Linked DNA regions of Massilia sp. METH4. The protein of the gene in region 1 binds, or shares a complex with, the protein of each later gene. Links are inferred from orthologs where the notes say so. Each region holds a gene or a part of one and is shown on either strand. Other genes may lie near its edges.

What was found.
Region 2: the proteins of V6Z91_RS01950 (region 1) and pnp are in contact, whole or in part, in a cryo-EM structure (PDB 9QH0), measured with the Escherichia coli proteins. The link is inferred for Massilia sp. METH4 from one-to-one orthologs.

The regions. Positions count from the first base shown.
Region 1 is NZ_CP146614.1:418,713-424,956, forward strand. What follows is about bases 79-3,921. They hold V6Z91_RS01950 (Rne/Rng family ribonuclease), read left to right. Parts: upstream 79-430; coding sequence 431-3,721; downstream 3,722-3,921. Other genes in these bases: chrA (chromate efflux transporter), read left to right, coding at 3,768-3,921. Outside these bases: more of chrA, read left to right, coding at 3,922-5,099; GTP 3',8-cyclase MoaA, read left to right, coding at 5,140-6,244. UniProt on the Escherichia coli protein: Endoribonuclease that plays a central role in RNA processing and decay. Required for the maturation of 5S and 16S rRNAs and the majority of tRNAs. Also involved in the degradation of most mRNAs.
Region 2 is NZ_CP146614.1:6,853,774-6,861,141, reverse strand. Bases 1,846-4,821 are described here. They hold pnp (polyribonucleotide nucleotidyltransferase), read left to right. Parts: upstream 1,846-2,262; coding sequence 2,263-4,380; downstream 4,381-4,821. Other genes in these bases: V6Z91_RS29805 (zinc ribbon domain-containing protein), read left to right, coding at 4,512-4,821; rpsO (30S ribosomal protein S15), read left to right, coding at 1,846-2,041. Outside these bases: V6Z91_RS29825 (2-isopropylmalate synthase), read left to right, coding at 1-1,023; V6Z91_RS29820 (hypothetical protein), read right to left, coding at 1,111-1,611; more of rpsO, read left to right, coding at 1,772-1,845; more of V6Z91_RS29805, read left to right, coding at 4,822-5,558; V6Z91_RS29800 (methyl-accepting chemotaxis protein), read right to left, coding at 5,685-7,307. UniProt on the Escherichia coli protein: Involved in mRNA degradation. Catalyzes the phosphorolysis of single-stranded polyribonucleotides processively in the 3'- to 5'-direction. Also involved, along with RNase II, in tRNA processing.

The DNA of each region.
Region 1 (6,244 bases):
ACCACTGTTGTCATCGGGTTGGTGGGCGGATGTTGGAATTAGATTGGCTGGATCGTTAGGATGAATCCGGCAAGCAAGCACAGAGTCGTTGCTTGCCGGTTTGATGGAGCTGATAACGCTTGCCGTTTTCGCCAGGCACCACACAAGATGGCCTGGCTCGACCAATTGCGCACGCCCGCATTCTCCGCGGCCTTCCGTTGCGATTTTTTCATCGCAATCGGCCGGACAGGATGAGTTGCAGGTGGTGCGAACTCGGCATGACGATCGGCCTCATGCGCCCACTGCGGCAGCTGCGCCTGCGCGCTGCCGCACGACGAGGCATTTCCCCGCAGCCTCCTTAGTTCCCGCGTATATCCTTGTACGGTTGCCGCTCATGCCTCACGAGCGTGGGCGGCGCATTTGGCCGAAGGGTCGCGGAGTCAAATAAAAAATGAAACGCATGTTGTTCAACGCTACGCAGCAGGAAGAGCTGCGCGTAGCCATTGTCGATGGACAGAAACTGATCGACATCGACATCGAAACCGCCGGACGCGAGCAACGCAAGTCCAATATCTACAAAGGCGTCATCACCCGCATCGAACCGTCGCTCGAAGCCTGCTTCGTCAGCTATGGCGAAGACCGCCACGGTTTCCTGCCGTTCAAGGAAGTGGCCCGCAGCTATTTCCGTGAAGGCATCGACGTACGCAACGCCACCATCAAGGATGCGCTGCGCGAAGGCCAGGAAATCGTCGTCCAGGTGGAAAAGGAAGAGCGCGGCAACAAGGGCGCGGCGCTGACCTCGTTCATCTCGCTGGCCGGCCGCTACCTGGTGCTGATGCCGAATAACCCGCGCGGCGGCGGCGTCTCGCGCCGTGTCGAAGGCGAGGAACGCCAGGAACTGCGCGAAACGATGGACAAGCTGGACTTGCCGCAGGGCATGTCCGTGATCGCCCGCACCGCCGGCATCGGCCGCACCGTGGAAGAGCTGCAGTGGGACTTGAACTACCTGATGCAGCTGTGGCGTGCCATCGAAGGCGCGTCCAAGGCCGCCTCCGGCGCCTTCCTGATCTACCAGGAATCGTCGCTCGTGATCCGCGCGATCCGCGACTACTTCCAGCCGGATATCGGCGAGATCCTGATCGATACGGACGAGATCTACGAACAAGCGCACCAGTTCATGAGCCACGTGATGCCCGACATGGTGCACCGCGTGAAGCGCTACAGCGATGACGTGCCGCTGTTCTCCCGGTTCCAGATCGAACACCAGATCGAAACGGCCTACAGCCGCACGGTGCCCCTGCCTTCCGGCGGCGCCATCGTGATCGACCACACCGAAGCGCTGGTTTCCGTGGACGTCAACTCGGCCCGCGCCACCCGCGGTTCCGACATCGAAACCACCGCCTTCCACACCAACTGCGAAGCGGCCGAGGAAGTGGCCCGCCAGCTGCGCCTGCGCGACCTGGGCGGCCTGATCGTGATCGACTTCATCGACATGGAAGTGTCGAAGAACCAGCGCGAAGTGGAACAGCGCCTGAAGGACGCGCTGCACCATGACCGTGCACGCGTGCAGATGGGCAAGATCTCCCGCTTCGGCCTGATGGAACTGTCGCGCCAGCGCCTGCGCCCATCGCTGTCCGAAGGCTCGCACGTGACTTGCCCGCGCTGCTCTGGCACCGGCCATATCCGTGATACCGACTCGTCCGCCCTGCAGGTGCTGCGCATCATCCAGGAAGAGGCGATGAAGGAAAACAGCGCCGCCATCCACGTGCAGGTGCCGGTCGACGTGGCCGCCTTCCTGCTCAACGAGAAGCGCGGCGAGGTGCTCAAGATCGAGAACCGCCACCGCATCACCGTGATCCTGGTGCCGAACAAGCACCTGGACACGCCGCACTACAAGCTCGAGCGCATCAAGCACGACGATCCGCGCCTGGAAGACGTGGCCGCCAGCTACACGATGGCCGAGCAGGCCGAGACGGACATGTCGTTCGCCAAGCGCCAGAAGGAAGAGCAGAAGCCGCGCCAGGAAGCCGTCGTCAAGACGATCACGCCGAGCCAGCCGGCCCCGATGGTGGACCGCACCCCGGCGCCCGCGCCGGTACAGCCGGCCGCACCGGCACCGGTGGCCGCCCCGGCACCGGCCGAAAAAGGTTTCTTCGCCAAGCTGGTCTCCTTCTTCACCGGCAAGACCGAGGAACCGGCTCCGCCGGCCGCCCCGGCCATCGTGACGAAGCCGGCCGCCGCCGCACCGGCCGAGCGCGCCGACAAGAACGCCCGTGCACCGCGCGCCCGTCCGCCACGCGGTCCCAAGGAACCACGCGAGGAGGCCGTGAAACCGGCTGCGGAAGCCCGCCCGGCCCGTCCGCCGCGCCCACCGCGCGAACCGCGTGAAAAATTGGAAAAAGGCGTGGAAAAAGGCCTGGAGAAATCCGTGGACAAGGCCGAGACCGCCGAAGCTGCCGTGACGCCGCGCCCCGAACGCGCGGAACGCCCGGAACGGGCCGAGCGAGCGCAGCGCGAACCGCGCGAAGCCCGCCCGCCGCGCGAGCCGCGCGAACCGAAAGCCCAGCCGGCCGAAGCGAAAGCCGAGGAACTGGCGCTGGCCGCGGCCGGCGTCGGCCCGGTCGGCACCGGCACGGCGGCGGCTCCTGTTGCGCCCGCCACCGAAGCTCCCGGCCTGGTGAAATCGACCGGCAACACGGGACCGGAAGGCGATGAGCTGGAAGCGGGTGAAGGCGGCGACGAACCGCGCCGCCGCCGCCGTCGTGGCGGCCGCAACCGTAATCGCCGCGAGCGTGAAGGCGCCGAAGGCGAAGTGATGGAGGCAGGCGACGAGTTCGCCGCTGCCGAGGGCGACGCCATCAAGTCCGTCACCGCCACCGTCGTGGCCGAGGATGCCGAAGCCGGCGCCCGCGAAGCAGCGGCCGCACCGGTCGAAGCGCCGAAGGCGCCGGCCCAGCCGGAGCCGGTGGCTGCCGCCGCTGCCGCGATCGAGGCTGTCGAGCATGCCCCTGCCGTGGAACCGGCCCAGCGCACGGCTGCGGCCGAGGTGGCTCCGGCGGCCGCGGAAGCGGTGCAGCCGGCCCAGGCTGCCGAAACCCTGCCTGTCGAGGCGGAACCTGTGGCGATCGAACCGGCCGAAGCGGAAATCGTCCAGGCACCGGCCGCCGAACCGCTGCCGCCCGTAACTGCGCAAGCGGCCCCGGCGGAAGTGGTGGCTCAGCAGGCACCCGCTGCCGCAGCGCCGGCCCCCGTCGCCATCGAACCGGCCGAAGCGGAAATCGTGCAGGCTCCGGCCGCCGAACCGCTGCCGCCGGCCGCCCCCCACGCACCGGCCCAGGAAACGCCGGCCACCGCGCCCGCCGCCGCCGCCGATGTGTTGCCGGTCGTGGAAACCGCGGTCGTCGTGCCGGCCGCCGCCGAGATTGCAACGGTAGAGGCGGTTTCCGCCGAAGCCGTGGCAACCCAGCCGATACCGGTCGCCGCGCCGGCCGCGCAGCCTGCTCCTGCTCCTGCCCCGGCCGCGCAGCCTGCTCCTGCTCCTGCTCCTGCCCCGGCAGCGACAGACCTGCAGGCGGTCCTGGCGGCTGCAGGCCTGCAGATGGCCGCGACCGATCCGGCCAAGCTGCGGGCCGCCCAGGAAGCGGCGGCACACGCAGAGCCGCCGGTCCGGGTACGCCGCACCCGCAAGCCCGCCCCGCCAGTCTCCGACGAGCCGCTGGTGCAGGTGGATACCCGACGCTGATCGCAGCCATTGAAAAGGGAAGCCACGGCTTCCCTTTTTTTTCGCCATGCCCCCTGCCCCCTCTTTCTCTACCGCGCTGCGCTACTGGCTGAAGCTGGGCTTCATCAGCTTTGGCGGCCCGGCCGGCCAGATCGCGATGATGCATGCCGAGCTCGTGGAGCGGCGCCGCTGGGTTTCCGAGCAGCGCTTCCTGCATGCGTTGAACTATTGCATGTTGCTGCCGGGGCCGGAGGCCACGCAGCTGGCCGTCTACATCGGCTGGTTGCTGCACCGGGCACGCGGCGGCATCGCGGCCGGCGTGCTGTTCCTGCTGCCCTCGCTGCTGATCCTGATGGGGCTGGCTTGGATCTACCTCGCGTTCGGCCACCTGCCCGCCATCGCGGCGGTGCTGTATGGTATCAAGCCAGCCGTCGTGGCGCTCGTGCTCGCTGCCACGTGGCGCATCGGGCGGCGCACGCTGAAGAATGCCCTGCTCGCAGGCCTGGCCTGTGCCGCCTTCCTGGCCATCATGCTGGACGTGCCCTTCCCGGCGGTCGTGCTGGGCGCGGCCGTGCTCGGCTGGCTCGGCGCGCGGCAGCGGCCGGAAGCATTCATGCCGGGGGCACCCGGCCACACGAAGGCATCATCGACGCTCCGGGGCGCCGTGATCGACGACCATACGCCAACGCCGCCGCATGCCCGCTTCACATGGGGCAAGCTTGCCGCCGCCTCCGCCTTGGGCGTGGCCATCATGGCGGCCAGCTGGCTGGCCGTGGCAGCGCTGACGGGCCTGACCAATCCACTCGCGCAGATGGGCTGGTTCTTCACGAAAGCCGCGCTGCTCACGTTCGGCGGCGCCTATGCGGTGCTGCCGTACGTTTACCAGGGCGGCGTGGAAACCCACGGCTGGCTGACGGCGGCACAGATGATCGACGGCCTGGCGCTGGGCGAGACCACGCCCGGCCCGCTGATCATGGTGAACGCCTTCGTGGGTTTCGTCGGCGGCTGGACACACCTGGTGCTGGGCAACCCGGTCGCATCCGGCATGGCGGGCGCGTTTGTCGCCGCCTGGTTCACGTTCGTGCCCTCGTTCATCTTCATCCTGGCCGGCGGGCCACTCGTGGAAGCCACGCGCGGCAATATCCGCATGACGGCGCCGCTGACGGCCATCTCGGCCGCCGTGGTCGGCGTGATCGCCAGCCTGGCCGTTTTCTTCGGCAATCACGTGTTCCATGGCGGGGGGCAGTGGGATTGGGCCGCGGTGGCGATCGCCGCGGTGGCCGCCTGGGCGTTGTTGCGGTGGCAAACGGGCCCCGTAAAGTTGCTCGCGGGCTGTGCGATCGTCGGCCTCGTGCTACATTACGCCTTTGGAATCAATGCCTTAGTGCAGTTTAAATAATACTGCCCAGTTAATCCGCTCGATGAGCATAGTTGAGTAAATGACCGAAAAGATCATCATCCTGTCCGATGGCCGCAGCCGGCCGCCGGCGATCCCGGCGTCGATCGAAGCGCCCACCGGGGAAGTGCGCGATCGCCTGGCGCGGCCCCTGCGCGACCTGCGCATCTCGATCACGGACCGCTGCAACTTCCGTTGCGTGTATTGCATGCCGAAGGAAGTGTTCGACAAGGATTACCAGTACCTGCCCCACTCCTCGCTGCTCACGTTCGAGGAAATCACGCGCGTGGCGCGCCAGTTCGTGGCCCACGGCGTGGAAAAGATCCGCCTCACGGGTGGCGAACCCCTGCTGCGCAAGAATATCGAACGGCTGATCGAGATGCTGGCCGCGCTGCGCACCGTTGACGGCAAGCCGCTCGACCTGACGCTGACGACGAACGGCTCGCTGCTGGCCCGCAAGGCGAAGGCGCTGAAGGATGCCGGCCTGCAGCGGGTAACGGTATCGCTGGACGCCCTGGACGACGCGACGTTCCGCGCCATGAATGACGTGGACTTCGCCGTCGCCGACGTGCTGGACGGCATCGAAGCCGCCCACGCGGCGGGCCTGGGGCCCATCAAGGTCAATATGGTCGTCAAGGCCGGCACCAACGAGCAGGAAATCCTGCCGATGGCGCGACACTTCCACGGCTCGCCACACATCCTGCGCTTCATCGAGTTCATGGACGTGGGTGCCTCGAACGGCTGGAATATGAAGGATGTGATTCCCTCGGCCGAGATCGTGCGCCGGATCGGCGCCGAATTGCCGCTGGTGCAGGCCGACCCGAACTACACGGGCGAAACGGCGGCGCGCTGGCGCTATGCCGATGGCGGCGGCGAGATCGGCGTCATTTCCAGCGTGACGCAGGCGTTTTGCCGCGACTGCACGCGGGCCCGCCTGTCCACCGAGGGCAAGCTGTACACCTGCCTGTTCGCTACCCAGGGCCACGACTTGCGTGCCCTGCTGCGCGAAGGCCGCAGCGACGAAGAGCTGGCCGGGGCGATCGGCGCCCTGTGGCAGGCCCGCGGCGATCGCTATTCGGAACTGCGCACGATCAATACGGACGGATTGCCGGGCAGCCGCGGGCGCAAGGTCGAAATGTCCTATATCG
Region 2 (7,368 bases), 6.4 Mb from region 1 along the record:
TACGCCGTGCCGGAACTGTTCGGCGAGACGATTCGCCGGCTGCGCGAGCGGATCCCCAATTCCGACAAGGCCATCTGGTCGGTGCACTGCCACAACGACCTGGGCCTGGCGGTGGCCAATTCGCTGGCCGGCGTGATGATCGGCGGCGCGCGGCAGGTCGAGTGCACCATCAATGGCCTGGGCGAGCGGGCCGGCAATACGGCGCTGGAAGAAGTGGTGATGGCGCTGCGCACGCGCAGCGGTTACTACAACCTGGAATGCGGCATCGATACGACGCAGATCGTGCCGGCCTCGAAGATGGTGTCGCAGATTACCGGCTTCGCCGTACAGCCGAACAAGGCGGTCGTTGGCGCCAACGCGTTCGCGCACGCTTCGGGCATCCACCAGGACGGCATCCTGAAGGCGCGCGAAACCTACGAGATCATGCGCGCCGAGGACGTTGGCTGGACGGCCAACAAGATCGTGCTGGGCAAGCTGTCGGGCCGCAACGCGTTCAAGCAGCGCTTGCAGGAATTGGGTATCGAGCTCGATTCGGAAGCGGATGTCAACGCGGCCTTTGCCCGCTTCAAGGACCTGGCCGACCGCAAGGCGGAGATCTTCGACGAGGACATCATGGCGCTCGTCTCTACCGAGGAGCGGGAAGAGGGCGAGCACTACCGGCTGGTGTCGCTGTCCCAGCGCAGCGAAACGGGAGAAATGCCGCATGCGCGCGTGGTGTTCGCGATGGGCGAGCGCGAGGTGGTGTGCGAGGGCAGTGGCGACGGCCCGGTCGATTCGATCGTCAACGCGATCGAAAGCGAGGCGAGGAGCGGCGCCGAGCTGGTGCTGTTCTCGATCGCCGCGATCAGCCCCAGCTCGCAGTCGCAAGGCGAGGTGACCATGCGGCTGTCGCAGGCCGGGCGCATCGTCAACGGCGTGGGCGCCGATCCGGATATCGTGGTGGCTTCCGCCAAGGCCTACCTCGCCGCGCTCAACAAGCTGCATGCGAAGGAGCGGGTGAATCCGCAGACGGAGCGGATCTAGCTCGCGGTGGATGAGTTTTGGTGTCGGACACCATTTCCGGAAAGAGCCCCGGAAATGGTGTGCGACACCAGCGACGGCGGTGGTTTTCTAGAAAAACCCTTCCCGATGATCCCGCATCGGGTCCGGCCCCGCCATCATCTCCCTGACCTTGCCATCCCGGCTGAAGTGGATGTGCATCATGGAATCCCACACACCCGACTGTTTATAGCGGTAGCTCCACACCTCCAGCTCGCGCCGCGACAGGTAGGAAGTCTCGGCCGGGTGCCCGAACGTATGCAGGATCGACGTCTTGTCGTCCACGCCCAGTTTCACGCCGGCGAATTTTTCGTCGGTCAGCACCTGTTCATACGAGCGCAGCCGGCCGTCGGCGCCGTAGCGGGCCATCCAGGTGTACTGGCCGAAGGCGCCGGCGCCGTACTCGTCGATCGTTTCGCCGCCAGTGGTGAAGCGGGCGCTGGGCTGGCCCAGGCGCGCCTGCACCGCGGCCATCGGCTCGCCCGGCTGCGGCGGCGGCCCGAATGCGCAGCCGGCCAGCAGCAGGGCCGAGGCGGCGCCGAGAATTGTCGGAATGATCAGCTTTTTCATCATGCCCCCATGATACGTTGAATAATTCTAGACAGAAGGCGGTACACGCCGCGCGAATTCCGTTATACTTGCGGGCCTGTCCTTTCGGGCAGGCATATTCATTTATCGTAATTCACGATGTGCAGGGTCCCGTACTCCGCATATCGCATGTGAAAGGTGCATCATGACTGTAGAAAACATCAACAAGGCCGCGATCATCGCGGACAACGCACGTGGCCAGAACGACACGGGCTCCCCGGAAGTGCAAGTTGCGCTGCTGACCGCACGCATCAACGAGCTGAACAGCCACTTCAAGGAGCACACCAAGGATCACCACTCCCGTCGTGGCCTGATCAAGATGGTCAACCGTCGTAAGAGCCTGCTGGCTTACCTGAAGGACAAGGATGCCAACCGCTACCGCGACCTGATCGCCAAGCTCGGCCTGCGTAAGTAATCTTTGCGGCACCGGTTTTAGCCAAATGCCTGCGCCAGTTCGCTGTCGCGGGCATTTTGTCTTTTTGGAGTGTTAAAAAATTTCCAACTGGAATTAACACTTTGGCGAGCAGTAGAGCAGCGAAATAGTAGAGCAATAAGGTGGCGGGCATCAGCCGGTCGCCTGTGGTGAGGTGAACGACAGCGCCTGAAAATCTGTCGGCAAATAGAAAGGGATTACCCATGTTTAACAAAGTTACGAAAACCTTCCAGTACGGCCAACATACCGTGACCCTGGAAACCGGCGAGATCGCTCGCCAGGCCTCGGGCGCGGTCATGGTGTCGATGGACGACACCGTCGTGCTGGCGACCGTGGTGGCGCGCAAGGATGCGAAGCCCGGCCAGGATTTCTTCCCGCTGACGGTCGACTACATTGAAAAGACCTATGCAGCCGGCAAGATTCCCGGTGGCTTCTTCAAGCGCGAAGGCCGTCCGTCGGAGAAGGAGACGCTGACGTCCCGCCTGATCGACCGGCCGATCCGCCCGTTGTTCCCGGAAGGTTACATGAACGAGGTGCAGGTCATCATCCACGTTCTGTCGGTTAATCCCGAAATCGACCCGGACATCGCTTCGATGATCGGCGCGTCCGCCGCCCTGTGCGTGGCCGGCGTGCCGTTCAACGGCCCGATCGGCGCCGCCCGTGTGGGTTACGCCAACGGCCAGTACATCCTGAACCCGACCACGACCCAGTTGAAAACGTCCGAGATGGACCTGGTGGTGGCCGGTACCGAAACCGCCGTGCTGATGGTGGAATCGGAAGCCAAGCAACTGTCGGAAGAAGTAATGCTGGGCGGCGTGGTGTACGGCCACGAGCAGATGAAGGCCGTCATCGACGCGATCCACGAACTGGTGGAAGAAGGCGGCAAGCCGGAAATGGAATGGGTCCCGCCCGCCAAGAACGAGCCGCTGATCGCCAAGGTCGCGCAGTTCGCCGAAGCCAAGATCAACGCGGCTTACCAGATCAAGGTCAAGCAGTCCCGCCAGGAAGCCCTGCGCGCGATGCACGATCAGGTGATCGCCGACCTGGCAGCCGATGCGGCGGCCAACGGCGTCGAGGCACCGGATTCGGTCGAAGTGGGCAATATCCTGTTCGACATGGAAGCCAAGGTCGTGCGTTCGCAGATCCTGAACGGCGAGCCGCGCATTGACGGCCGCGACACCCGCACGGTGCGCCCGATCGCGATCCGCACTTCGGTGCTGCCGCGTACCCACGGTTCGGCACTGTTCACGCGCGGCGAAACGCAGGCGCTGGTCGTGGCGACGCTGGGCACCGCTCGCGATTCCCAGAAGATCGACGCGCTGATGGGCGAGTATACCGACGACTTCATGCTTCACTACAACATGCCGCCGTTCGCCACCGGTGAAACGGGCCGCGTGGGCACGCCGAAGCGTCGCGAAGTGGGTCACGGCCGCCTGGCCAAGCGCGCCCTGGTTGCCGCGCTGCCTTCGCCGGAAGAGTTCAGCTACTCCGTGCGCCTGGTCTCCGAGATCACCGAATCGAACGGTTCCTCGTCGATGGCTTCCGTCTGCGGCGGCTGCCTGGCGCTGATGGATGCCGGCGTGCCGATGAAGGCGCACGTGGCCGGCATCGCCATGGGCCTGATCAAGGAAGGCGGCAAGTTCGCCGTGCTGTCCGACATCCTGGGTGACGAAGACCACCTGGGCGACATGGACTTCAAGGTGGCCGGCACCGCCAACGGCATCACGGCGCTGCAGATGGACATCAAGATCCAGGGCATCACCAAGGAAATCATGCAGGTCGCGCTGGCTCAGGCCAAGGAAGGCCGCCAGCATATCTTGGGCGAGATGCAGAAGGCGATGCCGCACGTGAAGACGGAACTGTCCGACTTCGCGCCGCGCCTCATCACCATCAAGATCAACCCCGAGAAGATCCGCGACGTGATCGGCAAGGGCGGCGCGGTGATCCGCGCGCTGACCGAGGAAACCGGCACGCAGATCGACATCACCGACGAAGGCATCGTCACCATCGCCTCCGTCGATGCCGCCGCCGGCCAGGAAGCCAAGCGCCGCATCGAAGAGCTGACCGCATCGGTCGAAGTGGGCAAGACCTACGACGGTACCGTGCTCAAGCTGCTGGACTTCGGCGCGATCGTGCAAGTCATGCCGGGCAAGGATGGCCTGCTGCACATCTCGCAGATTGCCAACGAGCGCGTGAACGCCGTGGCCGACTACCTGAAGGAAGGCCAGCAGGTGCGCGTGAAAGTCCTGGAAACGGACGATCGCGGCCGCCTGAAGCTGTCCATGAAGGCTGCCGCGGAAGAAGGCGCGGCTGCCAAGTAAGCACCGTTCGCTTCAGCGATGAAAACCGCCGTGCGCAAGCCCGGCGGTTTTTTTTTTAGAGTATTGCCACAGCATCGCGCCGGCGAAAGCCGCTATGCTCCGTTCCGGTCCAACTTACCGGGAGCATCACGATGAGCAAAGCACTTCGCCTCTCCGAAAAATGGTTCCAGCGCGGCTTGTGGATCGTCGCGCTGCTGTTCGCCGGCTTCCTGATCGGCCTTGGCGGCAAGGTGGTCGACAACCTGAATCTGGTCGAGGAACCGATCGAACTGGTCCAGTTCATCGATCCCGCCAAACTGGCGGCGGTCCACGAAACGATCCGCGCCACCGACCGCAGGGAAGAGGATGCCCGCAAGGCCCTCGAACAGGCGGAGCAGCAGCATCGCGTGACCAAGGCGAACACGGAATCGGCGCGCGACACCTTCAACAACTGGCTCTCGACCCGCCACGCGACGGCGCGCCCCGACCAGGACCCCGAGCTCATCGCGCGCACGCGCCAGCTCGACGACCTGGCGGCAAGGGAGCGCAAGGCGCTGGGCGAAGTGGAACAGCAGCAGCAGGTGCGCCTGAATGCGCGCCAGGCGAGCGAGGCTGCCTACGAACAGTTGCATGCGCTGGAACGCGCGGCGCAGGCGCCCCTCGAAAAAGCCCAGCACCTGCGCGAGCTGCGCATCTTCGCCTACCGCCTGGCCCTGACCTTGCCCCTGCTGTTGGCAGCAGGCTGGCTGTGGAAGCACAAGCGCAAGAGCACGTGGTGGCCCTTCGTGTGGGGCTTCATCTTCTTCGCGCTGTTTGCCTTCTTCGTCGAACTCGTGCCTTACCTGCCGAGCTATGGCGGCTATGTCCGCTACGTGGTCGGTATCCTGCTCACGGTGGTCGTCGGCCGGCAAGCCATCCTCGGCCTGCAGCGCTACCTGGAGCGGCAAAAGGCGGCCGAGGCGCTGCCCGACACGCAGCGCCGCGAGAACCTGGGCTACGACATCGCCATGGCGCGCATGGCCAAGAGCGTGTGCCCCGGCTGCGAGCGCCAGGTGGACTTGAAGGACACGAAAATCGACTTTTGCCCGCACTGCGGGATCGGGCTGTTCAACCGATGCGTGGCTTGCGAGGCGCGCAAGAATGCGTTCACGCGGTTTTGCTATGCCTGCGGGACACAGGCCGCCGCACCCAAGGCATGAACGCGGCACAAGCACCACGACCAGTGTTGTAAAAAATCGGGGACTGTCCCCGTTGGGGAAGCGCCACACAAAGTGTTGTAAAAATTTGGGGACTGTCCCCAAATTCTTACAACGGTGATTGGGCGATTACTGCCAGGCCAGCTGCGCGGCCGAGTGCGCGACGGCAGGGCGCTTGAGCGGCGCGGCGGCGTGGCCCGATGCCTGCTGTTCCAGCCGGAACACGCTCACCGTCTCCTCCAGCGTGGCGGCCTGTTCCTGCAGGGCGCCCGCGGCGGCGGCGGCTTCCTCGACCAGGGCGGCGTTCTGCTGCGTCACCTGGTCCATCTGTGTGACGGCATCGTTGATCAGGTCGATGCCCGAGCTTTGCTCGGACGTGGCGGACATGATTTCCGTCATGATGCCCGCCACGCGGGCGATGCTCGTCACGATCTCGTTCATCGTCGTGCCGGCCTGGCCGACGAGGGTGGAACCCGCTTCCACGCTGGCTACCGAGTTGTCGATCAACTCCTTGATTTCCTTGGCGGCGGCGGCCGAGCGCTGGGCCAGCGTGCGCACTTCGCTGGCCACGACGGCGAAGCCGCGCCCCTGCTCGCCGGCACGCGCCGCTTCCACGGCGGCATTCAGCGCCAGGATATTGGTCTGGAAGGCGATGCCGTCGATGACGGCGATGATGTCCTCGATCTTCTTCGACGACGTGGTGATGGCACCCATCGTATCGACGACCCGGGCCACGATCTGGCCGCCCTGTTGCGCTACCTGCGACGCGGTGGCGGCCATGTCGCTGGCCTGGCGCGCGTTGTCGGCGTTCTGGCGCACGGTCGACGTCAGCTCTTCCAGCGACGACGCGGTTTCCTCCAGGCTGGCCGCCTGCTGTTCGGTGCGGCGCGACAGGTCGAGGTTGCCGTCGGCGATTTCGTTGCTGGCCACGGCGATCGAGCTGCTGCCTTCGCGCACGGTGCGCACCGTGTCGGCGAGCTTTTGCTGCATGGTGGCCAGGCCCTTCATCAGCGTGCCCATTTCGTCATGGCGCTTCACGTCGACGCGGCGCGACAGGTCGCCGGCGGACATCGCGTCGAAGTGTTCGAGCGCTTCGCGCAGCGGGCCCATGATGGCGCGCACCAGGGTCACGCAAGCGACCACGATCAGTGCGATGCCGGCGATGATGGCGCCGATGGACAGGGCCATCACGGTGCCGTACAGGCGCTGGCTCGCTTCGAAGCTGTGCTTCGCGGTGGCGAGCTGGTAGTCGTCGAGCTTGTCCGACGCGTCGCTGTAGGCGGAGTACAGCGCCTGCATGTCCTTCATCACGATCTGGTCGATGCGCGCGGCGTCCTTGGCGAGAAGCGCCTGCTCCAGCGCGTGCAGGCCATTGTCGACCAACGCCTTGCGCGTGGCGCCCACCTTGTCAGACAGCGCTTTTTCTTCCGCATCCTGTTCGAGGGACAGGTAACGCTGCCACGCCTCGTCCGACTTGGCCAGGAAGTCGTTGGCGCGCTTGAGCAGCGCCGGCACGTCCGGCGAATCGGGGTGGAACACCGCACGGTCGTGCACCAGGCGCGCACGCGTCAGCAACAGCTTGGAATCGGAGGTGGCCTGCGACGAGACCAGCTGGTTGCTGTAGGTCTCCTCGAGGGCTGCATTGACGGAGCGGATGCCGTAGACGCCCGTGCCGCCGGTGATGGCGATCAGGAAACCCAGGACGGCCATCGTGGCGATCAGGCGGGTACGGATGGTGAGACGGTTCAACATGATGATTCCGTGAGTGAGCAGGGCGGACGAGCCCCGGCGATATCGGGCCGCGTATATAGCG